Regions from separate parts of the Marinomonas sp. ABL3_031 genome, predicted to be linked through region 1. Evidence: predicted binding sites of a transcription regulator. Region 1 holds the regulator's gene; each other region holds the start of a gene.
What was found. The regulator sigma-54, encoded in region 1, starts transcription at its own class of promoters, with help from an activator protein. The targets are predictions, from matches to a motif close to TGGCACNNNNNTTGCTNT.
Positions count from the first base shown of each region.

Region 2: the regulator sigma-54 is predicted to act here: its motif matches at 8,672-8,689, upstream of ACXAH2_RS00365 (isoamylase early set domain-containing protein).
Region 3: the regulator sigma-54 is predicted to act here: its motif matches at 4,666-4,683, upstream of rutA (pyrimidine utilization protein A).

Region 1 is NZ_JBSWYU010000003.1:192,552-203,467, forward strand. Features, by position in the region: gene lptC (LPS export ABC transporter periplasmic protein LptC) at 1-309, shown strand, start outside; gene lptA (lipopolysaccharide transport periplasmic protein LptA) at 293-799, shown strand; gene lptB (LPS export ABC transporter ATP-binding protein) at 803-1,528, shown strand; gene ACXAH2_RS05370 (RNA polymerase factor sigma-54) at 1,604-3,088, shown strand; gene ptsN (PTS IIA-like nitrogen regulatory protein PtsN) at 3,104-3,553, shown strand; gene ACXAH2_RS05380 (HPr family phosphocarrier protein) at 3,566-3,835, shown strand; gene mgtE (magnesium transporter) at 3,841-5,190, shown strand; gene yjgA (ribosome biogenesis factor YjgA) at 5,197-5,727, shown strand; gene ACXAH2_RS05395 (carbon-nitrogen hydrolase family protein) at 5,835-6,668, opposite strand; gene ACXAH2_RS05400 (YhdP family protein) at 6,669-10,487, opposite strand; gene rng (ribonuclease G) at 10,505-10,916, opposite strand, start outside.
Region 2 is NZ_JBSWYU010000001.1:69,837-80,752, reverse strand. Features, by position in the region: gene ACXAH2_RS00420 (class I SAM-dependent methyltransferase) at 1-804, opposite strand, end outside; gene ACXAH2_RS00415 (DUF1365 domain-containing protein) at 836-1,615, opposite strand; gene ACXAH2_RS00410 (NAD(P)/FAD-dependent oxidoreductase) at 1,615-2,865, opposite strand; gene ACXAH2_RS00405 (SDR family NAD(P)-dependent oxidoreductase) at 2,931-3,689, opposite strand; gene ACXAH2_RS00400 (nuclear transport factor 2 family protein) at 3,709-4,149, opposite strand; gene ACXAH2_RS00395 (sigma-70 family RNA polymerase sigma factor) at 4,360-4,935, shown strand; gene ACXAH2_RS00390 (ChrR family anti-sigma-E factor) at 4,942-5,637, shown strand; gene ACXAH2_RS00385 (hypothetical protein) at 5,821-6,003, shown strand; gene ACXAH2_RS00380 (hypothetical protein) at 6,154-6,348, shown strand; gene olsF (bifunctional ornithine lipid synthase OlsF) at 6,536-8,248, shown strand; gene ACXAH2_RS00370 (hypothetical protein) at 8,250-8,381, opposite strand; gene ACXAH2_RS00365 (isoamylase early set domain-containing protein) at 8,782-9,087, shown strand; gene betB (betaine-aldehyde dehydrogenase) at 9,380-10,837, shown strand; gene betA (choline dehydrogenase) at 10,865-10,916, shown strand, end outside.
Region 3 is NZ_JBSWYU010000013.1:47,816-58,731, forward strand. Features, by position in the region: gene ACXAH2_RS14020 (hypothetical protein) at 1-193, opposite strand, end outside; gene ACXAH2_RS14025 (hypothetical protein) at 190-1,218, opposite strand; gene ACXAH2_RS14030 (hypothetical protein) at 1,318-2,094, opposite strand; gene ACXAH2_RS14035 (DUF1852 domain-containing protein) at 2,384-3,364, shown strand; gene ACXAH2_RS14040 (methionine synthase) at 3,392-4,441, shown strand; gene rutA (pyrimidine utilization protein A) at 4,776-5,858, shown strand; gene rutB (pyrimidine utilization protein B) at 5,861-6,595, shown strand; gene rutC (pyrimidine utilization protein C) at 6,625-7,008, shown strand; gene rutD (pyrimidine utilization protein D) at 7,088-7,867, shown strand; gene ACXAH2_RS14065 (flavin reductase) at 7,911-8,429, shown strand; gene ACXAH2_RS14070 (FAD-dependent oxidoreductase) at 8,483-8,680, shown strand; gene ACXAH2_RS14075 (GNAT family N-acetyltransferase) at 8,887-9,504, shown strand; gene ACXAH2_RS14080 (hypothetical protein) at 9,597-9,992, shown strand; gene ACXAH2_RS14085 (hypothetical protein) at 10,579-10,916, opposite strand, start outside.

The DNA.
Region 1 (10,916 bases):
GATAGATATTCTGTATCTGGTAGTTGGCACGCTCACGCTTCGCAAGGCATTATTGAGGATGGTAGTAACGACATTTTGCTGTCGAATAATGCAGAAGCCGTAAAAAAATATAAGCAATCAGAAGATGTGATCTTACACGCTGACACTATTCATTATTTAGACCAAGATAAATCCTTAACCAGTCAAGGAGATGCAATTCTTACCTCTGCTCAAGGTAAGACTTCTGCGGGCAAAATTATTACTTATATCAATTCAGAAGAAGTCGTGATGACAGGATCAGTACGAGGAAATTATGAAACAATTCACTAAATTATCTGGTTTAATTACTCTGATAACATTAAGCCAATATAGCCTTGCCCTACCTAACGACATTGAGAAACCACTTGAAATTCAAGCAGATGAAGCTTCCTTTGACCAAAATACAGGGCAAGCCATTTATAAAGGTAACGTACTTGTTAAACAAGGTTCAATTGAAATCCAAGCTCAATATTTAAAAGTAACGAGCAACCCTGAAACTCAGCAGTTCAGTAGTTTAGAGGCTTCCGGCACTCCGGCTAAATTCAGCCAGCAAGTAGACTGGAGTGGCAATATCGTTATCAGCAAAGGTAATGAAATTCACTACTCAACAGATGAAGGTAAACTTGAAATCATTGGTGAGGGCTATCTAAGTCGCATGCAAAATTCCATCTCTGCTGACTATATTCTCTATAGGATCGATGACGGCACATTCAGTGCCGAGAAAAAAGATTCCGGTCGCGTATCAATGACCCTACAACCACAAACAGGCAAGGCAAACTAACCCATGGCTCGACTGGAAGCAAAACATCTGGCTAAAAGCTACAAAAAGCGCCCTGTTGTGAAAGACGTCTCCGTTGCTGTTGAATCGGGGCAAGCCGTAGGTTTGCTGGGCCCAAATGGTGCGGGCAAAACCACGTGTTTTTATATGATAGTCGGTATGGTTGCCAATGATGCCGGGGGGATTTTTATTGACGACCAAGACATTACTCAAGATGCTATGCATGTACGCGCCCAAAAAGGCGTGGGATATTTACCGCAAGAGGCCTCCATTTTCAGAAAAATGTCCGTTGAAGATAATATTTCAGCCATTTTAGAAACCCGTAAAGAACTGTCTAAAACTGAGCAGAAGGAACGTCTAGAATCATTACTGGAAGAATTCAACATCACTCACATTCGTAAAAATTTAGGCATGGCCCTGTCTGGTGGCGAGCGTCGCAGAGTCGAAATTGCACGTGCTTTGGCAATGAATCCTAAATTCATTTTATTAGACGAGCCTTTTGCAGGGGTTGATCCGATTTCTGTAGGCGATATAAAGCTGATTATTAAGCATTTACAAGACAACGGCATTGGCGTTTTAATTACCGACCATAATGTAAGAGAAACGCTGGATATTTGTGACAAAGCTTACATTGTGGGCAATGGTTATATCATAGCTTCTGGTGATGCCAGTGAAGTCATTAACAATGAACAAGTAAAAAAAGTCTATTTAGGCGACGACTTCCGCCTGTAACCCCTTATCATTATTGTAGAAAGGGAGTAATATGCATAACTCGTTCCAATTTATTAAATCAGACAGAGTTGCTCCATGAAGCAGTCTTTACAGCTAAAGCTCGGTCAACAATTAACCATGACCCCGCAGTTGCAACAAGCCATTCGTTTGCTGCAACTTTCGACATTGGATTTAAAACAAGAGATTCATGAATTCCTTGAATCCAATCCTTTGCTGGAATTAGATGACGACGAATTAACTGCCATCGACTTACCTGCTAGCATTGAATCTAAAGTCGAAAACGATACAAGCAAAGAAAAGGCAAACAGTGAGTCAGCCGAAGAAGCCCGATTAGAATCAGAATGGACGGAAAGTATCCCTGAAGAGCTTTCAATTGATAGCAACTGGGATGATACCTACCAAAGCTCAGCCGCCGTAAGCGATGCGACTAGCTTCGATAATGAAATGGACTTTGAAAGTCGTAATGCTCCAGCAGAGAGCATTCAAGACCATTTAATTTGGCAACTCAACCTAACCCACATGTCAGACCGTGATTTGGAGATTGCTTACGCGATTGTTGATTGCGTTCAGCCTGACGGTTATCTGAGCATGTCATTAGAAGACATTCTAGAATCTCTTACAAGTGATCTAGAAGAACTTGAATTGGATGAAATTCAAGCCGTACAACACAGACTGCAACGCTTTGACCCTGTGGGTGTATGCTCAATTGATTTACGCGATTGTCTGCTGGTGCAATTAGAAGCATTTCAAGACCACCCTCTATTCAAAAGCACACAAAACCTGATCAGTCATTATTTAAATCTGCTAGGCAGTCGAGACTTCGTGCAGTTAAGCCGCAAAACCAAGCTTAAAGACGAAGCGCTTAAAGAAGTTATTCATCTTATTCAGCAACTTAACCCGCGTCCAGGTTCGGCCATTGATGAAGACGATACGGATTATGTCATACCAGATGTGTCAGTCAAAAAGCGTAACGGCATTTGGCAAGTCGAATTGAATAATGATGCTTTACCACCGATCAAGATTAACGAAACCTATTCCGCCATGGCTAACACAGCCTCTACTGCAGAAGATGTAAGCTACATCAAAAATTCATTACAAGAAGCCAAATGGTTCATGAAGAGTTTACAAAGTCGTAATGAAACTCTGTTAAAAGTAGCCAGTTGTATTGTGAGTCGCCAGATTGCTTTTTTCGAACTCGGCGAAGAAGCCATGAAACCTATGGTATTACACGATGTTGCAGAAGAAGTAGGCATGCATGAATCCACTATTTCTCGTGTCACTACGCAAAAATACATGCATACACCAAAAGGCATTTTTGAATTGAAATACTTCTTTTCAAGCCATGTTAATACTGCATCAGGCGGTGAATGTTCTTCGACCGCCATACGCGCTATGATTAAAAAATTGGTGGCTGATGAACCTGCTAAGAAACCACTTAGTGATAATAAACTGGCAACCATCTTGGCAGATCAAGGCATTCAAGTAGCAAGACGTACCGTTGCCAAATATCGTGAGGCGATGAATATTCCGCCTTCCAATGAACGAAAAAGATTGATTTAACAGGTATTAAGTATCATGCCATTAAATTCACTACTAAAAGCCGATCTTGTGCTTGCTAAACAAGACATTGTTAGCAAAAAACGTGTTCTTGAAAGTTTGGCGGAGATCACTTCTAACCGTCTACATTGTGATAATGAAGCTGTCTATGACGCCTTGTTGGCACGTGAGAAATTAGGTAGTACCGGTATAGGAAATGGCATTGCCATTCCACATTGTCGTCTTGAATCTGCCAATCATACAGCCGTTGTTATTATGTCCCTACAAAGTCCTATTGATTTTGACTCTGTCGACAAACAGCCTGTTGACTTGATCTTCGCCTTAATTGTACCGCCTCACGAATGCGATCAACACTTATCGACTTTAGCGCAAATTGCAGAATTAGCGCAGTCACCAGACGCACTAGCAAAACTTCGCAACGCACAAACTAATAAAGAGTTGTACACTAGCTTTGAATCTTTAATATAAGGATGAAACAGCATGCAGGAAGAATCCATCACTATTATCAACAAGCTTGGACTGCATGCCCGTGCTGCAGGCAAGCTGGTTGAAACCACATCACGTTTCTCATGTGATATTACCATTGAGAAGGATGGCCGTAATGTTGACGGCAAAAGCATCATGGCAATGATGATGCTCGCTGCTGGCAAAGGTACTGAAATCACCGTTAAAACCAATGGAGAAGATGAGGAAGAAGCGATTAAAGCCGTCTTGGCTTTGATTAATGATCGTTTTGGTGAAGACGAGTAGTTTTGATGCCAGAAAAAACGTTAAGCCATCTGCAGACAGTTAGTGAGTCCCTTGAGTCTGGGGCCACTATGCAGGCACGTTATCTGCTTAACGGCGCTCTACCTGCGCAAGATGTAGCCCGTCTACTCGAATCTTCCCCCCCAAAAGAGCGTAAATTACTTTGGGAGTTAATTGACTCTAAAAACGAAGGGGAAGTCCTTCAATATCTAAGTGAAGACATAGGTGCCCAGTTCCTAAAAGAAATGGATACTGAGCGCTTGGTCGCAGTATCAGAACATTTTGAAAGTGATGACCTTGCCGACTTATTACAACACTTACCTGAAACAGTCGTAAAAGAAGTTCTTGCGTCTATGACGGCGCAAGACAGAACCCGAGTCGAAACACTATTAAGCTACTCTGAAGATTCAGCGGGTGGCTTGATGAATACGGATACCATCACCATTCGTCCGAACATCACTGTGGATATCGTATTCCGTTATTTACGTCGTCACAATACTCTACCAGATATGACGGATAACCTACTGGTCGTTAGCCGCTCAGACCGCTTATTGGGCACACTGACGTTAACCAAACTCTTGGTGAGTGATCCAGATGATACAGTACGTGACATCATGGAGACAGATTACACTTTCATCACCGCTGATACGCCTGCCAGCGATGTCGCTCAATTGTTCGAAAATATGGATCTAGTGTCTGCTCCGGTTATCGATGGAGAAACTCAAAAACTACTCGGCCGCATCACCATTGATGACGTGGTAGACGTCATTCGTGATGAGGCTGAGCATTCCATGCTCAGTATGGCAGGCTTGGATGATGATGAAGATACCTTCTCCCCTATTTTAAAAACCACTAAACGTCGCGCCGTTTGGTTAGGTATTAATCTCATTACCGCCTTTATTGCCTCTTATGTCATTGGCCTATTTCAGCACACCTTAGACCAAGTGGTGGCATTAGCCATTTTAATGCCAATTGTCGCCAGTATGGGAGGCATCGCAGGTTCACAAGTACTGACCTTGGTTATTCGAGGTATAGCACTTAACCAAATAGGATCAACCAACACTCGCTGGCTGCTCAATCGCGAATTGATTGTCGGTATACTGAACGGTATCCTTTGGGCCAGTATTATCGCGGCCCTTACCGCCGTTTGGTTTGACAATATTATGATTGCCTATATCATTGCTGGCGCAACCATCATTAACTTACTTTTTGCCGCTGCCACAGGAACCTTACTGCCCATTTTATTAAAAAAAATCGGCATAGACCCAGCCTTGGCAGGCAGCGTTATTTTAACAACCGTGACCGATGTGGTGGGCTTTTTATCCTTCCTCGGCTTGGCCACTATTTTTCTTGTATAGGTTCCCATGACAGATTTTGATCAATTCGAAGACGACATCCCTAAAAGTAAAACCCAGATCAAGCGTGAAATGGAAGCTTTGCAAGAGATAGGCAAGAAGCTGTTGCAACTAAGCAAAAGTCAGCAAAAGAAAGTCCCTATGTCTGACACGCTGCGTGATGCTTTAAATGAAGCTGATCGCATCAAGCAACATGAAGCCACTCGTCGTCATTTGCAATACATAGGCAAGGTAATGCGCACCGAAGATCACGAAGCCATCGAACAAAGATTGGCTCTGTTTGATACAACATCGGCCGCTTACAACAAACTCTTTCACCAACTTGAACTTAAACGTGACGCCTTAATAAGTGAAAACAGTAAAGAAGAATTGGCTAACTACTTAGATGAACACCCTGAAGTTGAAGACATCCAAACTTTGCGCAATCTGATTCGACAAGCACAAAAAGAGGTTTCTCAGCAAGGCAAAACAACCAATCGTAAAAAGCTGTTTCGCTTCTTACGTGAAATGGAAGAAAAACGTTTAGGTTTATCTGAATAATCTGTTTCGTTTTAAACTATTTATTCTCATTATAAATACTTGAAAACATAAATAAGCCCGTTTGTAACTCCTTAAAAAACGGGCTTTTTGCTATCTATTAATCTGCACTAGTCAAATCGACGATGCTCAAAGCAGGGCATCTTTTCACGGCATTTGGCAATGTCTAATTTGTTAATTTGATGCACAAAATAGCCAGGCTCCTCTGACAAGCCAAGCAAATTTTCACCAAATGGCGAATACAAAGTGCTGTGACCATAGGTCTGACGTTTATCATTGTGCCAACCACACTGGTTCACCCCGAGAACATAACATTGATTCTCGATGGCCCGCGCTGCTAACAATGTATTCCAATGCGCTTTTCCCGTAACATAGGTAAACGCTGCTGGCACCAACAAAAGCTCAGCGCCCATTTTAGTTAACAGACGATACAGTTCAGGAAAACGTAGGTCGTAACAAATACTCAACCCCACTTTGAAACCATCAATATCGACGACTTTTACTTGTAAATCTCCCGGCTCAATTACTTCAGATTCAAGGTAAGAGCCCGCTTTATCGTCTACAGTAACGTCAAATAAATGTATTTTGTCGTATCGAGAAATCAACTCTCCTTGTGGATCAATGACCCATAAAGCTTGACGTACACGAGCATTCTCTACAGGCTCGCCAGCACCCGTTTCTATCGCAGGATGAGAACCAACCACCAGATAAATATCCAAACTCTTTGCCAATTGCTGAACCTCTTCAAGCAATTGATCCTGCGCCTCTGATTCAGCCAGACCACGCATGCCTTTACCATCGAATAAAAATACATTCTCAGGCAACACCACTAAACGGGCCCCATCTTTGGCAGCTCTAGAAACCAAACGCTTTACTTCCAGCAGGTTTTCATGCCACTCGTAACCACTGGTCAACTGAATAGCGGCCACAGCTAATGTCTGCATCTAATCCTTCCCATCTTTAGGCTGGTAACGAACAGGCGTCATCACAGGATTACTGAATGACCCTTCTACTTTGTATTGCACACTAGTCACTTTGGATATCTGATCACCAATTAATTTATCTGTGATGAAGAGCAAACCCGCTAGTTGAGGCGTTCCCCAAATTAGCCCTGCCAAAGGTAAAGTGCCGGATATGGGAAAAGTGGCCGTCAGGATCTCATCCAAAGTTTCATCAACTATATTGGCCTTTCCTGACAAATAAAGCTCTGCCGTAGGTGAAATGATAGAAATAGGTGACTGAGTTTGCAAAATACCCTTTTCAAGTTTCATTTCACCTTTAAACTCATCATAGGTCAAACCCGGCTCATATATATCAGAAAAATCTAAGGTTAAACGTCGACTTAGGGCCCCCATATTAAAAATCCCCAACACTTTTAAGAAAGGCGGCAACTCGTCCACTTTACTAAAATTACCATCTTTAGCATTAAAATTGATTCGCCCAGATACCGTTTCGCGGTCAAAATGGAATGGATGGCCTTGCCAACTCAAAGCAACATTAATATCAAAACTACTTGATGACACAATGGCATCGTCAGAGAACTTCTTCGTCAACTCGGCCAAATTTTTGCCCTGCGCATTAATATTAAAAGCAACGTTAGAAGTCTCGCCCGTATCTTGCCAAAACAAGCTAGACGAAAACTGGCCTGTTTTCAAACTTGTGCTAATTGGCTCTACCGTCACCGTATTGCCTTGCTGAAGAATATCAAGCTGCCAATCCCCATAAGGGTTTTCATTTATATAGAGTTCATCTACAGATAAAGTCATACTAGGTATATCTTGAGCAGCAAATGGCGATTTTTCTGCTGCTTGATTATCTTGCTTTGCGTCATCACTTTTTGCTAACTGCCAAGTTAAAAAGCCAATATGCAAATCCGGCTTATTGTTTATACTTTTCAATATAAAATTGACTTCATCTGCGTTCACCATGAAGGCTTTTTGCTGAGACGCATCGTAACTGACTTTTAAATTATGCCATTGGTTGTCAGCATTCACCTCCAGCTGATCCACAATTAACTCAATTTTAGACAACCAACTAGGTGGTTCGTTTTTCGATACGGTAGAGTCCGCTAATTTTTGCTGATGCAATGCAACTAAATCGTCTTGCCATACAGGAATGGACAAAGCCTCCAACTCACCTTTAATCACCAATCCCTTAGGAATGATGTCAGAAAATATCAAGTCTTTATTAGGACTCAATAATATTTCACCACCAATAAATTGACCTTGCTGTAATAAATATCGACCTTGGGATAAATTCGCATACTGAGTATCAATCAACAAATCCTGATCATGCTGCCTCACCTTGACTACCAATTTCTTAGAGCTCTCGACCGTTTTACCAATAGGTTCAGGGAAATCCAAACCACTTCCCTTTAAATCACTAGAAAGCGTCAAATCAACCTGACCCTGTTGAGATTGATTTACTGTTAGTTGTGCTTGGTATTGAGACAATCCTGAGAATTTATCTACCAGATAATCTGGTAATTCTTGCCATAGAGCCACTTGCTTCGGTGCAAAACTACCAACTAACTCTCCAGTAACGGAAAAGTTACCATTGACGACGGAAGAAGCTAATTCAAGACGGGATTTCCCTCCTAAGGTGTTGATATTAAAATTTGAACCAACCAAACCATTTTCAGGACGATAAACTAATTGCCCCTCTTGTATCATTAAAGGCAAGTTAATCTCGCCTATATATAGAGGGTTATTGGCTAAATTAACATCTAAATCTATGATAGGTTCACTTGATGCATCAAGCGAAACAGCCGTTTTAATACGAATGTTTACAGGACCTTCTAGTTGCCAGTTAGAAAAAGGTTGTAAAGCCGATTCAGCCAGAGGGGTTTGTGCTAACATTTCCAATATGTCTTGACCATCCGCTGTTAGCTCGTTTTCAATGTTAATCCATTTTGCTTTGCCCTGTTCAAATGGTACCTGGATTGCAGTGCCAGCAATTTGAATTTGGCCCAACTTAGCAGATTTTATGTTCACTTTAGCTGAATTTTTGCCCAGTTCAAAGCGACCATTCAACTGTTTAACCGCTGGCCATTTAGGATTAAACATTATCGCAAGATCATTTGCCGCCAATTGTAAACGTATGTGAGAGTCATAGTTATCCGCTAGATTGGTATGCAACAGCAAATCCATTTCATCAACTTGCCCTTGATCATCAAAAGACTGAACCAACCACTTTTGCAGTTCTTTGTCTAATACATCTTTAGGCAAATAGATTAATCGGTCGCTAATAGGAATATTATTGCCATGCAAATCCAAAGCAAGCCAATCAGGCTGACCTTGACGAACTTCTAACCGGAAGCCACCTTGAACCTCAGCGCCATTTTGTCTTAAATATAAATCTCGCCCTGCTACCAGATATATATCTTGCTGTTTTTGCCAATGCACATAGCCAGAAACGCCTTGAGTTTGCCAGACATCATCGTACAAGGTATCAAATGCCAATTGGGTTTTATTACCGATGAAGTCAATGTAACCACTGGTATCTGAAAGACTGAACACAGCATTGATGTGATTGGCTTGTGGAATGCCATTATGACCTTGTACCGAGGAATCCACCAAGTTAGTCAGCAACTGAAAACTGGGTTCTTGATCTTCAAAGTAAATTTCAACACTACCATTGATGGCAGTACCCACTGGAGATAAACCTGACAACATTTCCGCTGTCCGTGAATCTTCGGGAATAAATTGGGCAGCAAAAACATTACTAATAGACAAATCTAAACGATCAAAAGCAATTCGCGTTCTTTGCGTTAAACCAGACCAATTTACTTTTAAATCCGTAGTCATTTGTCTATTTTGACCGTCGTCCAGCAACAAATCATTCACTTCCAATTTGATACTGGGATTGTCCTGTTTGACTTCCATCTTAGCGTCAGCAGACAAATGATAATTCGCACCATCCGCAAATCCCAGTTGCAGCTGCGTGTCAGCCATTCGCACTTCAAATTGCTTGCCAACCAAAGCGTTTAACCATACTTTGCCGGATAGCCGAGCCGTAGATAGCTTTTCTAAGCCATTAGGCCTCATGGATGACAAGGGCAAAGCAAACTCAGGTACATCTATCGCCGCCTTAATACGATAATGCCCTAAAAATCCCAAAGGCTCTTCAATTCTTGCATCAAGTGTAAAAGCCTGATCCCCATCATCCACCAAAAAAGATGAGGTCAGTAAGGATTCAAACTCTTTTTGAAACAAATAGGTTTCAGGAAAAGTCAGTTTATGATCACCATAATGTTGACTGGAGATTTGCAACCTTGCATCCAATATAGAGAAGTTCTTTTGCGCCGATAAATAGCCTAGCACCCGCTCAAGTCCTATATCATCATTGGCTTGCTGCTTTACCTGTGCACCCAATAATCGCCATTGGTGATCGGTTTCTTGCAAAGCAATCGTAGGACGCACAAAACGAATATAAGTAAACTGAGGCTGAAAGCTTAATAGTGAACGGATAGTATCAAGACGAACTCGTATTTCTTCCACATCAATTGCCGACTCTCCATTTGACTGCAATTGAAAACCTGTTATGGACAATACAGGATCGACACCTTCTAAGGCGCCGTCAACTGTCTGCAAGCTTACCGGGTAGCCTGTAATTTGTGTAAGATTACGCTCTATCTGCGGACGATATGTATCAAGGTAAGGCACAAAATAACCAATCCCCAAAACAATCGCCGCTAATAGTATCGAAAAGAGTACAAGCCCCCAAAAACATAACAAGGTAAGCTTGCGTAAAATCCAACCCATGTTAAACAACCATTCGGTTAACGAAGCACAACATCATATTGATCTTGCGTATAGACTGAGTCAACCTGAAAGCGAATGGTTTTACCAATAAAAGCTTCTAATTCAGCCACTGCGGCACTTTCTTCATCTAAAAAACGTTCAACAACAGGCGTGGAAGCCAACACGGTATAGGTCTGTGAATTGTAGGCACGATCAGCCCTAAGAATTTCGCGAAACACTTCATAACATACTGTCTCAGGGGTTTTCACTAAGCCACTCCCACGACAAGCACGACACGGCTCGCACAAGGTTTGCCCCAAACTCTCACGGGTTCGTTTACGAGTCATTTCGACCAGGCCTAGCTCTGAGACACCGGTAATCTTAGTTTTAGCATGATCGCCATCTAGGACTTTTTCTAACATACGTAACACTTGGCGTTTGTGCTCTTCA
Region 2 (10,916 bases), on a different contig from region 1:
GATTGAAACCAGTTTGTCGTACTGACCTTGCAAGTCCCGATAATCGTCAAGCAGAAGTGTGACCTGGTCTTGTAAGCCTTCCGCGTGTACACGCGCCTTGGCAAAGTCATATTGCTCTTGAGAAATGGTCGTTGTAGTGACTTTACAGCCATAATGCTTAGCGGCATGAATCGCCATGCCTCCCCAACCCGTACCTATTTCAAGTAAGTGATCGCTTTCTTTCAATTGCAGTTTTTGGCAAACGCGATCCAACTTAAATACCGCAGCTTCCTCCAAAGAGGCTTTCTGTTCAGGATAGAAGGCAGAGGAATACATCATGGTAGGATCAAGAAATAACGAGAAAAAATCATTACCTAAATCGTAGTGGGCAGAGATATTATCACGAGAACCTTTTTTGGTATTGGCATTCATCTTGTGCAGAATTTTAGTGCCGATTCGTGACCAAATGGGTCGCTTCTGATCCATCTTATTGATCAGATTTAAGTTCGCCACCATCAAGCGGATAACCCCCACTAAATCGGGGGATGACCAATAACCTTTCATAAAAGCTTCGCCAGAACCTATGCTGCTGTTGAAAAAAACATCCCGATAAGCCGTTTTATCTTCAACACGAATGTGCGCTATGTATTGAGCCTTGGTAAGGGGTTCTCCAAAGGAATAAACCATACCCTCTTCCTCAAGAGTAAGGTGGCCTATGGAAAGGCGATTTAACATGGCAAACACCATTTTACGTGCCATGCCATCAATTCGGGAGGAAGAGGATTTCTTAGCTTGCTTATGATTTTCTACACTGGCCAAACTCATACTAGTGGAACCTCTTATATTGCTACTCGACTTAAGTTAATGTTTTAGGATGGCTATAAAAAGGCACTCTTTTCAGCCACAATTTCATTGCTTGCCAATAAATTCCGAACGCCACTTTTGCTGTCATAAAAGGATAATAAAGCAAGATGTTACGCAGGTTCTTACTGTTCATCGGCAACTTAGACAAAGCCAAAGTGGCATCAAAAACACATTCGTTGGACCCTAAGACTTTGTTTTGCATATGCACGGTCAATTTGTTCTCTGGCTGATTACTCCGCCAATCATAATAATGATTCATCGGATGGAATGGGGACACGTGCATTTCTTTACCAAACTGCATACGCTGACGACCTTGTTGTGGATCACATCTCAGTACGTAAGCCACCTTTTCTCCCCACGGAGTATTCGTTACCTCCAACAACATTGCTTGCAGTTGCTTATCCTGATCAAAGCAGTAATAAATAGTGATAGGGTTAATAATAAAACCAAAGTAACGACAGTTAGTGAGCATACACACAGGCCCATTCAAAACGATACCAAGCTGACGAAAGACTTCTCCCTGTACTGCTTGCTTAATAGGAAGACAGTTATCACCAAAATAATCTTTGCGAGCAAAGCGCGCCAATGACCAAAATTGGGTTGACCACCAAGGGCTCATCGCCAAAATGTCATCCAATTCATCCAAATCGAAATACATCATAAAGACCTTATATTGAAAGGCATGATGACGAGGTTCAAAACGACGATGGCGCACAGTGCCATAATAAATGGCACTGTGCGTCTCTGTAGGCTGTGACCTAGAAGCCGACATTACCAATTTACTCCCAATCCCTCTGCGACACGAACGCCACTCCAACATCCATCTTCATGGAAACCATTGCGCCAATAGGCACCACAGAACCAAGTATGATTAACACCATTGATTTCTGACCAGCGCCCCTGAGCATCAATACCTTCAATGGTAAAAGTTGGATGAGCGTAATTAAAACGACCTAAAATCTTATTTTGATCAATCATTTGCGTTTGATTCAAGGTCACCACATAAGTAGTATCGCTGTCCAAGTGCTGAAGTATGTTCATGTTGTAACTTAAGGTTGCAGGCTTATTTTGCTCTTCATCCAAATGATAATTCCAACTTGACCACGCCAATTTGGCCCTTGGTAATAAACGCGTATCCGTATGCAATACCACTTCATTATTACGATACGGAATGGCTGATAAGATTTCCTGCTCTTGTTGACTAGGATCCGCTAACAAAGCCAAGGCTTGGTCGCTGTGACAGGCAAACACCACTTCATCAAACATCTCTGTCTTACCGTCAGCAAATTCCAACACCGCACTATTGTCTAAACGTTGCACCTGTTTAATGTCAGCACTTAACACAATCTTATCTTTGAAGCGCTCCACCAAGGGCTGCAAATACGCAGAAGAACCACCTTCAATGACACGCCATTGAGGTCGATCATTGACACTAAGCAAACCGTGATTTTTAAAAAAGCGGACAAAAAAGATGAGCGGGAAATCCATCATTTCTTCCAAAGTAGACGACCAAATGGCACTGCCCATAGGAATCAAATAATGTTCAGCAAAACGCTTACCGTAACGTCGTTCCGCCAAATATTCACCAAGTTTGATGCCATCTTTTAATTGCCCCCTTTCCAAATCTTGTATGGCTTCTTTGTTAAAACGTAAAATGTCTTTCAACATACCAAGATAGGGCAAATTAAGCAGGTTACGACGCTGTGCAAACAGGGTATTAAGATTGTTTCCGCCATACTCTAGACCAGTACGCTGACAACTCACACTGAAACTCATTTCCGTTGGACGAGAAGACACTCCAATCTCATCCATCAAACGAATGAAGTTTGGATAAGTCCAATCATTAAATACAATAAAACCCGTATCTATGGCTCTGATACGTCCCGCTTCTTGAACTTCCACTGTCGCCGTATGACCACCAATGCGTTCCGCTGATTCATATAGCGTCACATCATGTTTTTGCTGCAATAAATAAGCACTGGTTAATCCTGAAATCCCTGAACCAATAATGGCGATTTTCACTCACTTTCTCCTCATAACAGGATGGTCTCTTCTCTTAATATGAGTTCCTGTCGTTATTATTTTCGTTACAAATGGTTTGTTTTCTTCGGTGCTAACTTTTTTAACCACCATGCTGGGAAATGACGTCCCAACCAAAGCAAAGCAGATAAAGCTCTAGGGAAAGCATACTCATAAGGACGTTTTTGTATGGCTCGATAGATACCTTGAGCCGCGTCGTCAGCGGACATTAAAAAAGGCATATCAAAAGTATTTTTTCGTGTTAACGGAGTGTCCACAAAACCGGGTAAAACACAGGTCACATCAATACCTAAGGGGTTTAGATCCATACGTAATGATGACAGAAAGTAGCGAATTGCCGCTTTGCTGGCACCATAAGCTTCGGCTCTTGGAAAGGCGGCTTGTACCGCCTGAGAACTGATACCTACTAGATGTGGCTGGGAAGATTTTTGTAGCAAGGGCAAACACATTTCTACACTGTTAACCATGCCAAAGAAATTGACTGACATAATTCGTTCCATCATAGGCCAATCCGTTTCTTCGCCTTCTATGTCTAAATATTCACAGGTACCAGCATTAAGAATAGCACAATCAATACAATCCACCTGTTTGGCAATCTCGTCACGCACCCTGTCAATTTTTGTTTTATCTACTATATCGAATGGCACAAAAGTTAGACGGCTGTCCTTTGCTGTTAACTCACTTAAATCCCCTGCTGATCGCGCACTGGCAATGACTCGCCAATCTGCTTGCAAGTAGCGCTTTACCAAAGCGAAACCGATGCCTGAACTGGCACCGGTAATCCACACCGTATTGTGTTGGCTCATAATGGCAAACTCCCTCAAACTATACAGCTAAACGCCTTTTAAGACCTTTAACCACACTTCCCAACAAGGGCACATTTTCATAGAGAAGCTGCCCCAGGTCGTATACGTCTTCATGAAAATAAATGCATTCATGGAACTGGACTTGACTCATACCACGTACCGATATGGTGTCCTTACCAAGTTTTGGGTGTTTAAAATGCATGTTCCACTTAATGTAGGCCATGTTGTCGGACACTATCTGATCAAGGTATTCGAAATGGCCGCTTTGAACATTCACGCTCATCTCAGACAAATAGGCGTGTAACGCTTCTGCCCCTCGCAACTCATGGATGGGATCTTTAAAGATGATGTTGTCCGCATAAACTTGATCAATTTTACCAAGCTTGGGATGTTTAACATCGCGATAGAAATCTTTAAAACTTTCTATCAGTTGTAAATTGGGAGCGAGTTGAGAGTCCATAATACACGTCACTTCTGGTTCAGTAGTTGCATTTGAGTTAAAAAAATCAACGTTTCATTAAACGCACAAGGTGACAAAATGGATCAATTTATTATTTTTCTATTTGTAAAGCAGCGCACTGTGATCCAAAATTCGAGCGGCTGCGTAACAAATATATTGAAAAAAACGCAGTCAGAAAGTTTGACGATACTCCATCACTCGGAGCCCTAAATGGAAAGCGCAAACAAAATAGAACCAGACAAAAAGAGAGTGCAAGACATGATTGCTATCGCAGAGCAACGTGATCAAGTAGCTTTGTCTCGCTTGTTTGACCATTATGTGCCTAAAATTCGCAGCTTTTGCCTTGCCGCTCAGCCAGGTGCGAACCTAATGGCAGACGACATTGCTCAAGAAGTAATGATTCGTATATGGAATAAAGCACACACTTACAAACCGGAAGCTGCGTCACTCAATACATGGGTTTTTACCTTGGCAAGAAACGCTCGGATAGACTATTTACGTAAAAACAGTCGCTATCAGTCAGATATTGACCCCGAGTATCTTTGGCAAAATGTTGTTGATGAAAGCGCCGATCCTTTTAAAGATGCTCAACTAAAGCGCGATCAACAAAGCATTCAACAAAGTCTTGATAAATTGCCAATTGATCAGAAACAGGTACTTTCAAAAGTTTATCTGGAAGGCAAAACTCACAAAGAAGCCGCAGAAGAATTATCTCTGCCCCTTGGAACCATTAAATCTCGGGTGCGTTTGGCGCTCCAGAAATTGACCATATACGTTAAGAGGTAGTATGTGATGACTCACTACCATCCATCAATCGAAACATTAACTGACTATGCTGCCGGTGCCTTGCCGCTTGCACATTCTCTGTGTGTGTCGACCCATTTAGAACAATGTCCTGAGTGTCAAAAGCAACTAATGAGGCTTGAAGCACTTGGCGCTGAACTGTTTGAGCAAAATACCATGCCGACTCAATCAGTCAGACATTTAAAAGACCAGTTCTTTGCAAAACTATCAAAGCAAGAAGCGATACCCAGCGACACGACGGTTAAAAAACCCTTACCACAAAGGGACAACAGCAAGGGTTACTTGATTCCACAGAGTTTGCGACAGTTCATTCATCATGACTATAACGAACTTCAATGGATGCATTTATCGCCTTCTTTTAAGATCGCCACTTTGCACAATGAAGAAGGTGGTGCGCAAATTGCCTTAACACGGGTGAAACCAGGCGCGCACATGCCCACGCACACGCACACAGGTGATGAAATTACGCTGGTATTGGAAGGGGCATTTTCTGATGAAAGCGGAATATACCGCAAAGGTGACTTTATAAGCCGTGATGCACGCCACAAACACAAACCCATTGTCACCAAAGATGCTGAATGCATTTGTTTGACTGTATTGGATGCACCGATCGAATTCACTGGATGGTTCACACGTTTACTTAACCCTATCTTGCGTCGTTACCACCCGCACACCAACCTTTAGAACAGAGTGATAAGAGACAATTAAGATCTCTTATCACTTTCTCTTCTTGCAGGTTTAGCTTTTATTCACCGTTAATTTCTCTCTTGCTGCCGTTCGCTAAGTGAATGTTTTTTAACCTAAACAAGAAAAAAATGTGAAAGTCTGATATAGTCATTGTTCAAATTCACAACAAGGACTCTTCTCATGGCCACAAAAAAGAAACAGCCAGCGGCAACGGAAACCTCGGAATCCATTGAAAAACAAATGCAAGAGTTTCTTGCACGTGGTGGACAAATTAACAAAATTGACTCAGGTGTCAGTGGTCAATCGCAAACGACTGGGTCACGCCATATATCCTTGGGCAACAGCAAAACCAAAGCGCAGTAATATTTTCAGGCTCATGTGTTTTTCACCTGGGCCTGCCCCACTCTACCCTTTTCACCATTCGCATCAATAAGACAAAAAACACATTGCATCGTCGCCATAGTGCTTTCATTATTCGAATAACAATAATTGTCCTTTTCGTAGGTACACAACATGTTAAATGAAACCGATCGCCAATTTTTCCAACCTTTCTGGCGCCGCGTAGTCGCCACCCTAGTCTGCGGCATTTGGGCTGCCATCGAATGGCTTTATGATGAACCACTGTGGGCCAGTCTCGCTGTATTACTGACCATCTATTGCATATGGAACTTCTTTTATCGCTTTGAAGAAGAGTCTACTGACGAGTGATCAATCAGACTTTTCTATTTGCTGTATTTAATAATTCGATATCCTTTTAACAGAACAGACAACAGGCTGACATTTTTCTGTTAAAAATTGGTCATCTTTTCGACACATAAGCTTCACCCGCTTGTCACATCCTCCCACTACTCTGAGTGATAAATCATCAAAAGTTTATTCAGAGCGGAGCGCCATCGTGATACAAGTCGAGCAAATGATTGCCAGTAAATCACCTCAGTTTTTCGACAAAAGTCCATTAATTACTCGTCCAACTTTAAGCCTATTAAAGCGCTTATTTCATGAAAATGAAGTGAACGAGTTCCTTGAACAGAACGATGGTTGCGCTGGGTTTGAATTCATTGATCGCGTTTTAGATCATTTCAACTTTGGTTACCAAGTCAGTCAAATGGATAGGCGCAATATTCCAGCAGTGGGTCGTGTCATGATCATTGCCAATCATCCATTAGGCGCACTGGATGGACTCGCATTATTACGTTTGGTTGGCGAGATTCGTCCCGATGTCAAAATCATAGCGAACGATATGTTGATGGGATTTGATGGGCTCAAAAACCTAGTATTACCAGTGGATAACCTGGGCGGAAAAACGGGCAGAATGCAGCTTAAGGCCATCATGAGCTGTCTGCACAATGAAGAAGCCATTATTATTTTCCCCGCTGGTGAAGTCTCTCGCATGTCACCCAGTGGCGTAAAAGACCAAAAATGGAATCAAAACTATCTTAAATTGGCGCAAAAAACCAATAGTCCATTATTACCAGTGCATATTGGTGGCCGCAATTCCATGCTGTTTTACACCAGCTCTTTAGTGTATCGCCCCTTGTCCACCCTTCAACTTGCCAATGAAATGTTTCGTCAGCGTAATCGCAAGATTCCAATGCAAGTGGGACAAGCCATTCCCATTCAGGAAGTGGCTCAATTGCCATTAAGTGACAAAGAAAAAAACAAACTGGTGAAACGTCATTTGTACCGCATCGCCAAAGGCAAAAAGCCTTTGCTGAAAACGGAAAAAACAGTAGATCATCCACAGAATCGTCAGCTCATCAAACACGAACTAAAACAGTCACAACATTTGGGCAGCACCAAAGATAATAAACAAATCTATTTATTCGACTATGATGCGGCCTCTGTCACCATGAAGGAAATTGGTCGTTTACGGGAAGTAGCATTTCGCAAAGTGGGCGAAGGCACAGGAGAACGCTCAGACCTAGACAAGTTCGACCAATATTACCGCCACCTGATTCTTTGGGACGAAGAAGAACTGGAAATTGTTGGGGCTTATCGCATTGGCGAAGTTGCGCGCTACATGAAAGAGGAATCATCCAATCGTATCTACAGTGCCGAACTGTTTCGCTATTCCTGTGACATGGAGTCTTACTTTGAACAAGGCATCGAACTGGGTCGCAGTTTTGTACAACCAAAATACTGGGGCAAACGCAGCCTAGATTATTTATGGTACGGCATTGGCGCCTATCTGAATCGTCATCCTGAGATTCGCTATATGTTTGGCCCTGTCAGCCTTAGCAACAGTTATCCGCAGGCGGCAAAAGACTTTATTGTCTCTTTTTATCAGCTGTATTTTGCCGACAAAGAACATTTGGCTCGTTCTTTCACCCCTTATCAGGTAAATCCAGAGCACAAGGACATCATCCAAAATATGTTTAAGGGTGACAACTATGAAGAAGACTTTAAAGTGCTAAAAGAACAACTAGGACACTTTGGCGCGAGCGTTCCGACCTTATTCAAACAGTACAGTGAATTATGCGAACCTGGCGGCGTTCGCTTCTTAGACTTTGGCGTAGATGCCGACTTTGGCTACTGTGTAGACGGTTTGGTTTTGGTCGACCTTAACACAGTGAAAGAAGCGAAAAACAAGCGCTACCGAGGCCAATAACTCAAGATCCATGATGGTCATGACGAGAAGAGTCTTTGGGCTCTTCTGGTATTTTTTTCACCATCACCAAGTAGGCGATTTTGACGACCAACAGAACACTCAAAATCATGAGGACAATCAATTCAATATCCATTGCACACCTCTTTATACTTTTTGTTAGTGTCTTTTCAGTCTAGCTTAATTCAGTCAAGTAGAATGTGAATTTACATCCTATAATAAGAAAGGAAGAGAAAAACGGCGAATGGTGTGATCAAGGTCAACACAGAACGCTCGCTTGATCTTCCAACTAAGACTAAAGGAAAACTTATCTGTACTTTCCTAAAGCGCCAATTTGGGGCAAAAATCGGTCTTAAGCAATAAGAAAAACCTTTGTTTATCCGTTGGTAAACAAGTTTTCTTTTGACGTTAATGAGTTACCAAATCTGGCTCAAGCCTTGCTTTAGCTTGGATTAATCATGTATCTCGTTTGTCCTCAGGCTTTTGCAGTAGCCTTTTTATTGATGTTTCTTTTGTTAGATCATATGGAGCTGGAAATGATTGAGAAAACCTACCTAAAGACTAAGCCAGAATGCAAAGTAAAGTTTTCCTTACCTGCAGAAGCCATTGGTGACGCCAGTAAAGTGTCTGTCGTGGGGGATTTTAATAACTGGGATGCGGAAGCCAATCCGCTCAGGAAACAAAAAACCGGTTTGTACGCGTCAACGTTAAACTTGGAAGTAGATAACACTTACCAATTTCGCTATGTCGCTGACAATGTTTATTGGCTTAATGATGATATGGCCGACGCCTATGTGCCAAGCCCAATTAGCCATGACAACAACGGTGTATTAAACCTCTAATGCTATCGACTACCCTTGTCTATTTTACGGCACCTCATGATCACCGCTAAATTGAGGTGCCGTTTTTCTTAGCCATACATCTGCTTATTTCTACTCATCCTGTCATAAAACATCACTAAACTCATATGAAACGACGCCCAATCGAACTCTTTGCGTCGCCCTTAGTCGGCAGGCTGATATTCGTAAGTAAAAATGTTACAATGTTTTTTATTAAATGCGCGTTTAATAAAAAATTCATACCTTGATTCGACTAAAAACAGGGTATTGAACCCAATCAAGAGAGGCAAACAACATGGCACACAAGCAGCAATACATTCATGGCCGCTACCATGCATCCACCAGCGGTGAACATTTCGAAACCATCAACCCAGCTACTGGGAAAGTCATCGCAACGGTAGAACATGCTGGACAAGCAGAGCTCGATGCTGCAGTTGAATCAGCCAAACAAGGTCAAAAAGTCTGGGCGGCAATGAGCCCGGTAGAACGTGGTCGCATTCTTAAAAAAGCCGCAGACATGCTACGTGAACGTAACGAAGAATTGGCTAAGCTGGAAGTATTAGACACAGGTAAACCACTACAAGAAGCCATCTGTGTCGACATCGAAACCGGTGCCGATGTGATCGAATATTACGCGGGCCTAACCGATAAAATTCAAGGCGAATACCAAGATTTGGGCAATGGTAACTTCTTTTACACTCGCCGTGAGCCGCTAGGGATTTGTGCGGGTATTGGCGCATGGAACTACCCTATTCAGATCGCCATGTGGAAATCAGGCCCAGCACTGGCAGCCGGCAATGCGATGATCTTCAAACCCTCTGAAGAAACCCCATTAACCGCACTCAAACTGGCGGAAATCTTTACCGAAGCCGGTTTACCTGACGGTGTTTTCAACGTAGTACAAGGTGATGGTCGTACTGGTCAAATGATCACCAATCATCCTGATATCGACAAAGTATCCTTCACGGGTGAAGTGGGTACAGGTAAAAAAGTCATGGCGGCGTCAGCTCAGTCTCTTAAAGAAGTGACCATGGAGTTGGGTGGCAAGTCCCCTATGATCATCTTCCCAGACATGCCAATCGATCAAGCGGTTTCTGCTGCTATGCTGGCCAACTTCTATACCCAAGGTGAAGTTTGTACTAACGGCACACGTGTCTTTGTCCACGAAGACATGTTAGAAGCCTTCACCAAAGAGCTAAAAGAACGCACCGAAGCCATGGTTGTCGGAGACCCAATGGACATGGCAACGCAAGTTGGCGCTTTGATCTCGAAAAATCACATGCAGAAGGTTTTGGGTTACATCCAAGCGGCAAAAGACGCAGGAGCGACCTTACTATGTGGCGGTTACCAAGTAACAGAAAACGGTCTAGACAAGGGTGCGTTTGTGGCACCAACTGTCTTCACCGACTGTACCGATGACATGCCACAAATAAAAGATGAGATCTTTGGCCCAGTCATGTCCGTATTGAGTTTTAAAGACGAAGACGACGCCATTGCGCGCGCTAACGACACAAAATTGGGCTTAGCGGCAGGTGTCTTTACCAAGGACTTCGCTCGTGCTCACCGTGTGATTAATCAATTGCAAGCGGGTATTTGTTGGATTAACGCTTGGGGCGCCTCTCCTGCGGAAATGCCAGTAGGCGGTTACAAAGAGTCCGGTATTGGTCGTGAAAATGGCATAGATACTTTATACCACTACACACAAAACAAAAGTATTTTTGTCGATTTGAATGACATTCAGAACCCTTATTAAGCGAGACTGAGTAAGAGAGAATAAAGTATGGCAAACGAAACTTACGATTACGTGATTGTCGGTGCTGGCTCAGCAGGTT
Region 3 (10,916 bases), on a different contig from region 1:
TCTCAGTCCAAGCAGATTGCACGACATCATGCTCGCCGCTACCGATTAAGACAGTCGATAGCCAAAAGTTGTGAATATAAAATGTAACCAGTAAAAAGAGTCCAAGAAAATAACGATCGCGGTCAAAAGAATGGCTTGATGTTGAAGTAAACTGATCGCGATAGAAGACGTCTTTTAAGAGAACAAAGATCATAATGTCACTTCCTTTTGCGAGGACACTGTCTGCTTAGCTTGACCCGGCTTACATAACAATGCCAATTGAACAAGACAATACAATAAGAACATTAGCTTCCATAAAGGCGTTTTAATTTGATCCGTTCTGACAGTGCCTAATGATCCTGAAAAATAATAGTAAACCAAATCATCCATTAAAAAGATGAGCCAGAACACCACGATAAACGCCAGCAAACTTGACACCACAAACGGCCAGCGCCAGCCAATGTTGAGAATGCGCTTCACCAGCAGTATGAGAGCGTATATCCCCAAACCAACCAAGGCCAGCATAACCATAATGTACCACCCCCTAGCTTGGTAATAGTCATCACCACCTAGAAGATGTAATAACCCAAATAGCAATATTGGCACCGCTGAAGCAATCAAACCAAAGATCATCATTTTCCACATAAACTTAATCGCTGACAGCTGATGTTTTTCGGCGCGTCTTGGATTAAGCCTTAATAACGGATGATCCGGTTGCATTTTAGCTAGGCCTTCTCTTCTTAAAAAGAACAGATTCACAATCAACCAAGCTAAAATAAAAACACCCGTCAACAGGATAACAGCTTCGATAGTCAGTCCAAACTGACGTCCGATAACGTCGGCAGGTGAATAGCCCCATTGGTCCATTTGTGCTAATAAAATAGCTCGATAAATCACCATGCCAATAAAATTCATCAACCCCAAACTAATGGCTTTAATGCGCGACTGGGGAAACATGCGAAAACCAAGAAACAAAGTGGCAATCGACAAAATAAAATCAAATTGGAAGCCGACATAAAACATCAAAAGAGGTAATTGTCCCCAAAAAGGCGCGTTTTCAGTAAGAAAAAAAACTGGCATAGAATGAAAAGGATTAAAATTGCTTATGGTTATCAAAAAAAATTGCCCCCACAGCAACAAAATCAACGCCATAAAATAACGATCTCTGTCCAGCGGTTTCTTAAGGCTATTTTGTTTGAGGTACTGGTCTTGCCAGAATAAATCCAAAAAAAGGGTCATAATGATTCCTTGTTATCAGGCGCAAACCTCTGAACTAGTATGGTAAAGGTAGGCTAACCCGTTGACTGATTGCTCTCCTAACCAAAAGATAATGAAGGCTTAAATAGCCAATATCACACTGATGCCCATTTCTTTTGAATGATTGTTGGGTTCAATCATAGGGGTTCCATCCAAATCATAATCTATGGTGGAATCATCAATATTCCAATATTTGTAGAAGGCCTCTACTTTAATCACCAGGTCCCGTTCAACTTGCTTAGAAACGCCTAACTTTAGACGATTGCCATAGCCATTGTATTGCGAGAATGACAGATCTTGGTGGCCACTCAATCTGCCTGTATGGCTGGTATTTTTACCAAGAATTAAATAATCAAATTCGACACTGCCATACAGCCCCCAATCAGAAAAAAATTGCTTGTGTTCAAAATCAATCCCGATGGGTACGTAATAGTAAACTTGCTCACGTTCATAACCATGATGATCCGTACTGGACACTCTACCACTGGAATCGTCATTCAAATATCGATAACCCAAACCAATGTATGACATCACTTGCCACGCCGAATCAAGTCCCCATGGGCTGCCCGATAAACCACGCACTTCAAACAACTCATCAGGAATACCCTGGATTGTGCCAGAACCTTCATAGTCCATTTTACCGCTCGAAGTGGTCACCTCTAACGCTTTCACATTATGAGCTTGCTGGAAAATAAAACGTCCGTTAAAACCCAATAATGATCCCTTTTCTTGCATGACCGATGGCTCGGTATAAACAATGTTAGATGCCTGCAACCCTAGTTCTATTTGAGCCTTAGCGAATGTCATTGTGCTCATTCCGAACAAACATACAATCGACAACATACGAAATTGCATCATGACAAACTTTCTTCCTTATTCGATACCTTGATGTCCATGATAACGGAATTCTTATGAAAACCCGTCTCCCACATTAAAATTAGAAAAATTCACCTTAAAGTGAAAAAATACAATTTTATTCATAATTAAATTTAATCAACAATCGTATCAGCTCTTAGCGATACAACAAATACTTCTTTTTCTAACAACGAAAGCAAACAATGAAATGAAGTAAAGCGACGGTGAAAGCCCTAATCCATTAAGAGCATTATGACATTCATACACTCAAAGAATAGGATGACAGATCACCATGCACACAAAATTTAATTTCAGCATTAACACACTACGCTTTGATGAAGACTATCAGCCATCAACCAACACCCGTATCACAACGAACTTTGCCAACCTTGCGAGAGGGCGACACCGTCAGAGTAATTTACGTAATGTCTTAAAGATGATTAACAATCGATTTAATGCATTAGCGCATTGGGATAACTCTAACAGCGATCGTTATCAGATCGAATTGAATATCGTCTCCGTCAACATTGAGGTAGAAGCTAACCAACAAAGCTTCCCAAGCATCGAAATCTTGCAAACATGGATTCTCGACAGGGACACCCAACAACGTATTCCAGGTGTAGTGGGCAATAACTTTTCTTCTTATGTAAGAGATTATGATTTCAGCGTTTTATTACCGAACCATAATAAAAATAAAGAATCATTCAGTGTTCCAGAAGATTTTGGCGAACTGCATGGCAAGCTCTTCCAGCATTTTATTCGCTCCCCAAGTTACCAGCAGGCATTCAACAAACCGCCCATTATTTGTTTAAGCGTTTCGGACAACAAAACTTACCTGAGAACAGAAAACGAGCACCCGGTTTTAGGTTTTGAATATCTACCCAATGACTCGTCACTAACGGAGAAGTACTTTCACAAAATGGGCTTGAAGGTTCGCTACTTTATGCCGCCAAACAGCGTTGCCCCTTTGGCTTTTTATTACGTTGGTGACTTGCTGAATGATTACACCAATCTAGAACTGATCAGCACCATTAGCACCATGGAAAGCTTCCAGAAAATCTATCGACCCGAAATTTACAACGCCAACACCCTGGCCGGTGCTCATTACCAGCCAAATTTGCAAAACCCTGATCATTCTCTCACACACATTGTGTATGACAGAAAAGAACGCAGCCATCTTGCCGTGGAGCAAGGCAAGTTTGCAGAAGAAAACTTCATTAAACCTTATCAAGCGATATTGCAGCAGTGGTCAGCGAGTTATGCCGTTTCATAAGGTCAATCAATAAGAGAAGAGAATGTTATGAAAACACTATTACCTACCTCAAGCGCAGGCAGTTTGCCAAAACCCGCTTGGCTAGCACAACCAGAAGTACTTTGGTCACCCTGGAAATTACAGGGTGAGGAACTGCACTCAGGCCAGCAAGACGCACTCCGAATTGCCCTACAAGAACAAGAATACGCTGGTATCGACATCGTCAGTGATGGCGAGCAAACTCGTCAACATTTTGTCACCACCTTTATTGAACATCTTAACGGAGTGGATTTTGAAACACGCAAAACCGTTCGAATTCGCAATCGTTATGATGCCAGTGTCCCCACTGTGGTGGGACCGGTGTCACGCCAAAAACCCGTGTTTGTTGAGGATGCCAAATTTTTACGTCAACAGACAAAAAAGCCTATTAAATGGGCTCTTCCCGGCCCTATGACCATGATTGATACACTCTACGATGACCACTATAAAAGTCGTGAGAAGTTGGCTTGGGAATTCGCTAAAATTCTCAACCAAGAAGCCAAAGAATTAGCCGCCGCAGGTGTGGATATCATCCAATTTGATGAGCCTGCCTTTAATGTTTTTTTTTATGAGGTGAATGATTGGGGCATTGCTTGTTTAGAAAAAGCATGTGAAGGACTAACTTGCGAAACCGCAGTGCATATTTGCTACGGTTATGGCATCAAGGCCAATACTGACTGGAAAAAAACACTGGGCTCTGAATGGCGTCAGTACGAAGCCGTGTTTCCCAAACTGCAACAATCCACCATAGATATTATTTCACTGGAATGTCATAACTCACATGTACCAATCGAATTATTGGAATTGATTCGCGGCAAAAAAGTCATGGTCGGCGCCATTGATGTGGCCACTAATAAAATAGAAACGCCTGAAGAAGTCGCAAATACCCTGCGTAAAGCACTCAAGTATGTCGATGTTGATAAACTCTACCCTTGCACCAACTGTGGCATGGCACCTTTGTCACGCGAAGTGGCTAATGGCAAACTAAAAGCACTCAGTGACGGCGCGGCTATTGTTCGACAAGAAATGGCCTTGCAAAACCATTCCTCAGCCTCATGACTTAGCTTCCCTAGACAAGCTAGCGCTATTAACTAGGCTTAGCTTGTCTTTAGCAAGGGTTTGCGACAAATCCATCTTAATCATCGCCCTCCGTCTTTTTTCGCTACACAGTAACTGCACAAATAATGAGCAGAAAGTTTTTTTTCGATCCAATATCGACCACATGGTCAGCATTTAATCTTAAATTAAATCATAACCATTTGTAATTTATAAGAAAATTTTATTGGCACATTTAATGCTTTTAATATTGAGTAAATGGTCAGGAATGAATTCATTCTACCAAATCGCTGTTTTTTTTAATGATGAATAACTAGAGAAGACAAGAGAGGCAATTATGGACGTAGGCGTATTTATCCCCATTGGCAATAATGGTTGGCTGATTTCAAAAACCTCACCTCAGTACAAACCGAGTTTTGATCTCAATAAAGAAATTGTTATGAAGGCAGAAGAATATGGAATGGATTTCGCGCTTTCCATGATCAAGCTGCGTGGCTTCGGTGGTGAAACTGAGTTTTGGGACTATAATCTGGAATCTTTCACCCTAATGGCGGGCTTAGCCGCCGTTACCAGTAAAATCCAACTCTACGCGACAGCAGCAACGCTGGTGCTACCACCCGCTATTATGGCGCGTATGGCAACCACCATTGATTCCATCTCTAACGGACGCTTTGGCGTTAACCTAGTGACCGGTTGGCAGCGTCCAGAATATTCTCAAATGGGCATGTGGCCAGGCGATGAGTACTTCTCCAGTCGCTACAATTATCTTGAAGAATACATCAAAGTCGTCAAAGAATTATGGACAACAGGTAAGAGCGACTTCAAAGGTGAATTCTTTCAAATGGACGATTGCCGCATGCTGCCAAAACCGTCTCGTGACATTCCGATTATTTGTGCTGGACAAAGTGCATCTGGCATGGAATTCACCGCCAATCATGCCAACTACAATTTCTGTTTTGGTAAAGGCGTCAATACCCCTACTGCTTTTGCACCCACCGCAGCAAGATTACAAGAAGCCGCCGCCAAAGCAGAACGTGAAGTTGATTCAGCAGTGCTCATGATGGTCATTGCCGATGAAACGGATGAAAAGGCCATGGCGAAATGGGAGCTTTATAAAGAAGGTCAAGATTTTGATGCCACGGATTGGATGACGGAACAAGGTGCGGCGGATAAGAAATCGGGTAAGGATACCAATGTACGAGACATGACCAACCCAACGTCGGTGGTGAATTTTAATATGGGTACACTGGTCGGCTCTTATGAAAAAGTGGCCGCTATGCTGGATGAAATCGCGACCGTACCGGGTTGCGGTGGCGTGTTGTTAACCTTCGATGACTTTATCCAAGGCATGGACGATTATGGCAAAAAAATCCAACCGCTGATGAAATCCCGTCAGCACATTCAGGCAGCGGCGGTTTAAACATGAGCATTGAAGAACTCAAAGTATCAGGCTATTACGATGGCACCCAGACTAACGAAATCGTATTGCCAGCCAAACCTGAGCCATTAGCCATTAACCTAACAGAAACTGCCATTATCGTGGTCGATATGCAAAACGCATACGCCACTAAAAATGGTTACTTGGATCGTGCTGGGTTTGATATTTCAAGCACTGGACCTGTCATTCAGCAAACCGCCAAAGTATTGGAGGTAGCACGTAACGCAGGCATGCCCGTGGTCTACTTTCAAAATGGTTGGGATCCAGAATACACGGAAGCAGGCGGCCCTGGCTCACCTAACTGGTACAAATCCAACGCCTTAAAAACCATGCGCAAGCAACCAGAACTCATGGGGACCTTGTTAGCAAAAGGCACCTGGGATTATGAACTGGTTGAGGAACTGGCACCGCAACCGGGTGACATTGTCATTCCAAAAACGCGCTACAGTGGATTTTACAACACCAACTTGGACAGCATGCTGCGCAGTCGTGGAATCAAAACCCTCGTCTTTACCGGCATCGCCACCAACGTGTGTGTGGAATCGACCTTGCGAGACGGCTTTTTCTTGGAATATTTTGGCGTCGTCTTGGCCGACGCTACTCACCAAGCGGGTTCAGACGCCATTCAACAAGCCTCTTTGTACAACATAGAGACGTTTTTTGGCTGGGTTTCTGATGTAGAAACCTTTTGTGACCAAGTCACAAAGCAAACGGCATAACCAAACCATTATTAATCGAGGAAACATGTATGAGTAAAAAATCCATCATTCCAGCAGGCACAGGTAAACCACTTGCTCCATTCGTTCCTGGGTCAATGGCAGACAATGTGCTGTATGTGTCTGGAACCTTACCCTTTGATAAAGACAACAATGTGGTTCACGTTGGCGATGCGGCAGCGCAGACCCGTCACGTTCTTGAAATCATCAAGGGCGTGGTAGAAGAAGCCGGCGGCACCATGGACGACGTTACCTTTAATACTGTGTTAATCACCGACTGGGATAACTACGCGGCCGTAAATGAAGTCTATGCCGAATACTTCCCGGGAGAGAAACCCGCCCGTTACTGCATCAAATGTGGCTTAGTGAAACCGGATGCCTTGGTCGAAATTGCCAGCTTTGCACACATTGGCTAATCAAAAGCGGCTCGCAGCAGCCTAGCAAAACCGTCTAGGCTGCTGGTTTTTCTATTGATTCTGGTGATGAGGATCCAGTATGTATTATGAACTCCATGGGTTAGAACAAGCGGATGCACCCACCTTGGTGTTTAGCTCAGGTTTAGGCGGTTCTGCAAACTTCTGGCAAAGCCAGTTACCTGTATTAACAGAAAGTTTTCGTGTACTCATTTACGATCAAGCTGGAACAGGACGCAGCCCTGCCAAACTCGCGCCTGATTACAGTATCAAGAATATGGCGGACGAATTGCTGACCCTGCTGGCCGAGTTAGACATACAAAAATGTCATCTCATTGGTCACGCTCTTGGTGGTTTGGTGGCCTTACAAATTGCCGATCAAGCCCCTGAAAAACTGCAAAGTATGGTGCTTATTAATGCATGGAGCAGCCCGAACCCACACACCTTACGTTGTTTCAATATTCGCAAAGCCATCTTAGCCAATTGCGCGCAAGACATTTACTTACAAATGCAAGCTTTGCTCTTGTATCCACCAGATTGGATTGCCAGCAATATTGAAACATTGGAGGCGGAAGAAGCGCATTTACAGGCACATTTCCCAGACCAAGACAATTTACTCGCCCGCATTCGCGCCTTGAGTGAATTTAATATCGAAAGTCGCTTAGCAAGTATCACAACCAAAGCATTCATCGTTGCCAATAAAGACGATTTACTAGTGCCTTGGCAGCGCTCACAAGTGCTTTTCGATGCCCTACCCAATGCTCAGTTGAACATGATGGACTATGGTGGTCATGCCAGCACAATTACGGCGAAAGACCATTTTAATACCTTACTTATCGACTTTTTAGACACAACAAAATAGCGATGCTGAGTCAAAAAACGCACACATTACGAGAGAATAGGCTATGAGTGAAATGCAAATCGAAACCAAATTGGGAATTTCAGCACAAGCCTTTAAAGAAGGCATGGCAAACTTGGCTGGCGCGGTCAATATTGTCACCACAGTGGATCAAGGAGAAAAAATCGGTTTCACTGCAACCGCTGTGTGCAGTGTCAGTGACAGTCCTGCCACCTTATTGGTGTGCTTAAATCGCAATGCGTCTGTCTACGAACGCTTTAAAAACGCGTCAACACTGGCCATCAATACCTTAGCAAAAGGACAAGACGACTTATCTAATGTATTTGGTGGCAAAGCCCCTATGACGGAACGTTTTAGCAATGGCGAATGGCAAAGCTTGCAAACCGGCTCACCGATATTAGCGAATGCCGCAGTGAGTTTCGATTGTCAGATTATCCATCGTCAAAGCGTGGCCACTCACGATGTTTTCTTTTGCGAAGTATTAGCCATAAAACAGACTGATAACGCCGGCGCCCTGCTTTATTTTCAACGTGGATATCATCACTTAAACGCCAATGCCGTTTAAAGCCATCGGTTATTTCCAATCAAACCCTGAGTTTTCCTTCACTAGGCACCGATATGGAAACGGATATCGGTATTTTAGGTGAAGGATACGCAGGGCTTTTTGCGTTACTTCACCTTACTCAACAAGGCTATCCTATCACCTTAGTGAAAGCGCACCTTATTGGTTCTAGCGCTTCTGGGGGTCATGTCGGTCAAATTTGCCAAGGCCAAAATAACCAAATATCAAATCATCTCATAAAACCAGCGCTTTAAAGAAAGACTCACTTGCCACCTATTTAATGAAGCGGCATACAAACCTTACTGGACAAACGCCTATCACGGACCGGATTAGGTGACTCTTGATGATTCGATAGGCCTAACAAAGATCAAAACAACAATTTTATAGGGGGAAGCGTAGTGATTCGACGAAAAACACCTTATCCTACTGATATCTGAGTTTGAATAAACCGAATAAAACCATGCCTCTTACACCTCTATCACAAAACCCCATCCGTCTTAAAACCATCACAGGGCCAGATTTATTGCCTTACATTGAAGACATTGCCAGACTAAGAATTCAGGTATTCCGCGCGTTTCCATATTTATATGAAGGTTCTCTGGAATACGAGCAAAATTATTTACAGCGCTACCTTGATGCAACTCATGCAGCGGCCATACTGGCACTGGATGGTGAAAAGGTAGTAGGCGCTTCTACGTGTCTCCCTATGCATCAAGAAGAGGAAGCATTCCAACGGCCTTTTATCGAATCCGGTTACCCAATCGAGCACCTCTTTTATTTTGCTGAATCAGTATTGGACGTTCGATTTCGTGGACAAGGCATAGGGCAAGCCTTCTTTACCGAAAGAGAGCGTTTTATGCACAAGGTAGGACGCTTTCAATGGGCGACGTTTTGTGCCGTGGATCGCGGAATCAACCATCCTCTACAGCCCCAAAACTACCGACCATTAGATACCTTATGGCAAAAAAATGGCTTCGTTAAAACCCCCCTAACCACACAATATGCTTGGCAAGACATAGGAGAATCCCACGAAACCATCAAACCCATGACCTTCTGGCTGAAAGAATACCCAAAATGAAAAAAGAAATTATGGTAAGTGGCTTGCTAAATTATTAGATTGCTCAATCAATAGATTAGGTCTTTAAAGAAGTTAAAGGGTTTTCTAAATTATTGAAAATATTAAGAAATTACGGTGGGTGTCTTATTTGTCTTTACTCGATTGCCTATCAAAATGGTCGTAACATTTCCTTCAGCAATACTAACCGAGCGGAATACTTAGAAATCAAAAATACCATTTCTTATGACCCTGAAGACTCTAGTGATCAATTCAATGCCAGCAGTACCAGTATATCCAATAATAGTTGGCAAAATGGTATCTCTGTGTCATCAAGTGACTTTGAAGGTTTAAATATCAACGACTTACTACGACCTCGTAAGTCAGACGGTAGCTTGCCGGATGTGGACTTTTTCAAGTTAAAAAGTGGCAGTGACTTAATTGATGCTGGGACGAATGTGGGTGAAAGCTACAATGGCTCTGCACCAGACATAGGTGCATTTGAATATTAAGTCTCCCCATTAAAATGATGTAATAACGACACTAAGCCAGTCAGCTCACCCTGACTGGCTTTTCTACATTTAAGAACAAAAGGAATTTCAGAAAAATGACGGGGCACACTAAGAACTCAACGTCATCATACAAAACACGGTTACATTCTCCTTTCTTCAATGGAAAATCCAGCCACGGTGACAATGACAAGGCCGATGGTGGCCTTGGTGGTTTGGGCTATTTCAAGAGAAACAGAAAAGCTCAATCGTTGGATTGAGCCTTAGATGAAATTGAAGAATTTCTAACTTATTGAAAACATTAAGAACTTAAGGTGGGTGTCTTATTAAATTTGCATTGTCGACTTATTCGCATGTTCCTTAGGGTGGGTGTCTTGTTAAATTTTTACATTAGCGAATGAAGTCCGGAGCACGCCATAGAGAACATAACAAATTATGTTCGCTAAAAAGCGATCCGAACTTTATCGCACCATTGACACCGTCTGACTTATGGGTGACCCCAATTATTTTCTACTTTTCCAACGTGAAATATACTGGATAAAATTAAAGTATATTTTTAGCCAGTCAACTAAGTTATGCCTGTCCTGTATTATTGTTGCCATTTGCAAAAAAATTCTCGAGATATAGGTCCCATAAATTTCTTAGCATATTCTCCACTAGGCGTTTGGGATATATCTTCTAGGAAACATGATTTAAAAGAACTTGCTAAAACGGACTGCTTTTCCTCCATTAACAAGACCTCCTCAATAAATAAAAATAACTGTTTCAAATTTGTGTCATCTATTGTTTCTTGCCAATCTGGTTCAACTCGCTTTAGTTGCTTACCCTTGAACCGATCTTGATCAATAAAATAATGTGCAAACTCATTACACACGCCACAAAATGTAAAACTACCATCATCTTCAATATTGTAATTATCTGCTGACT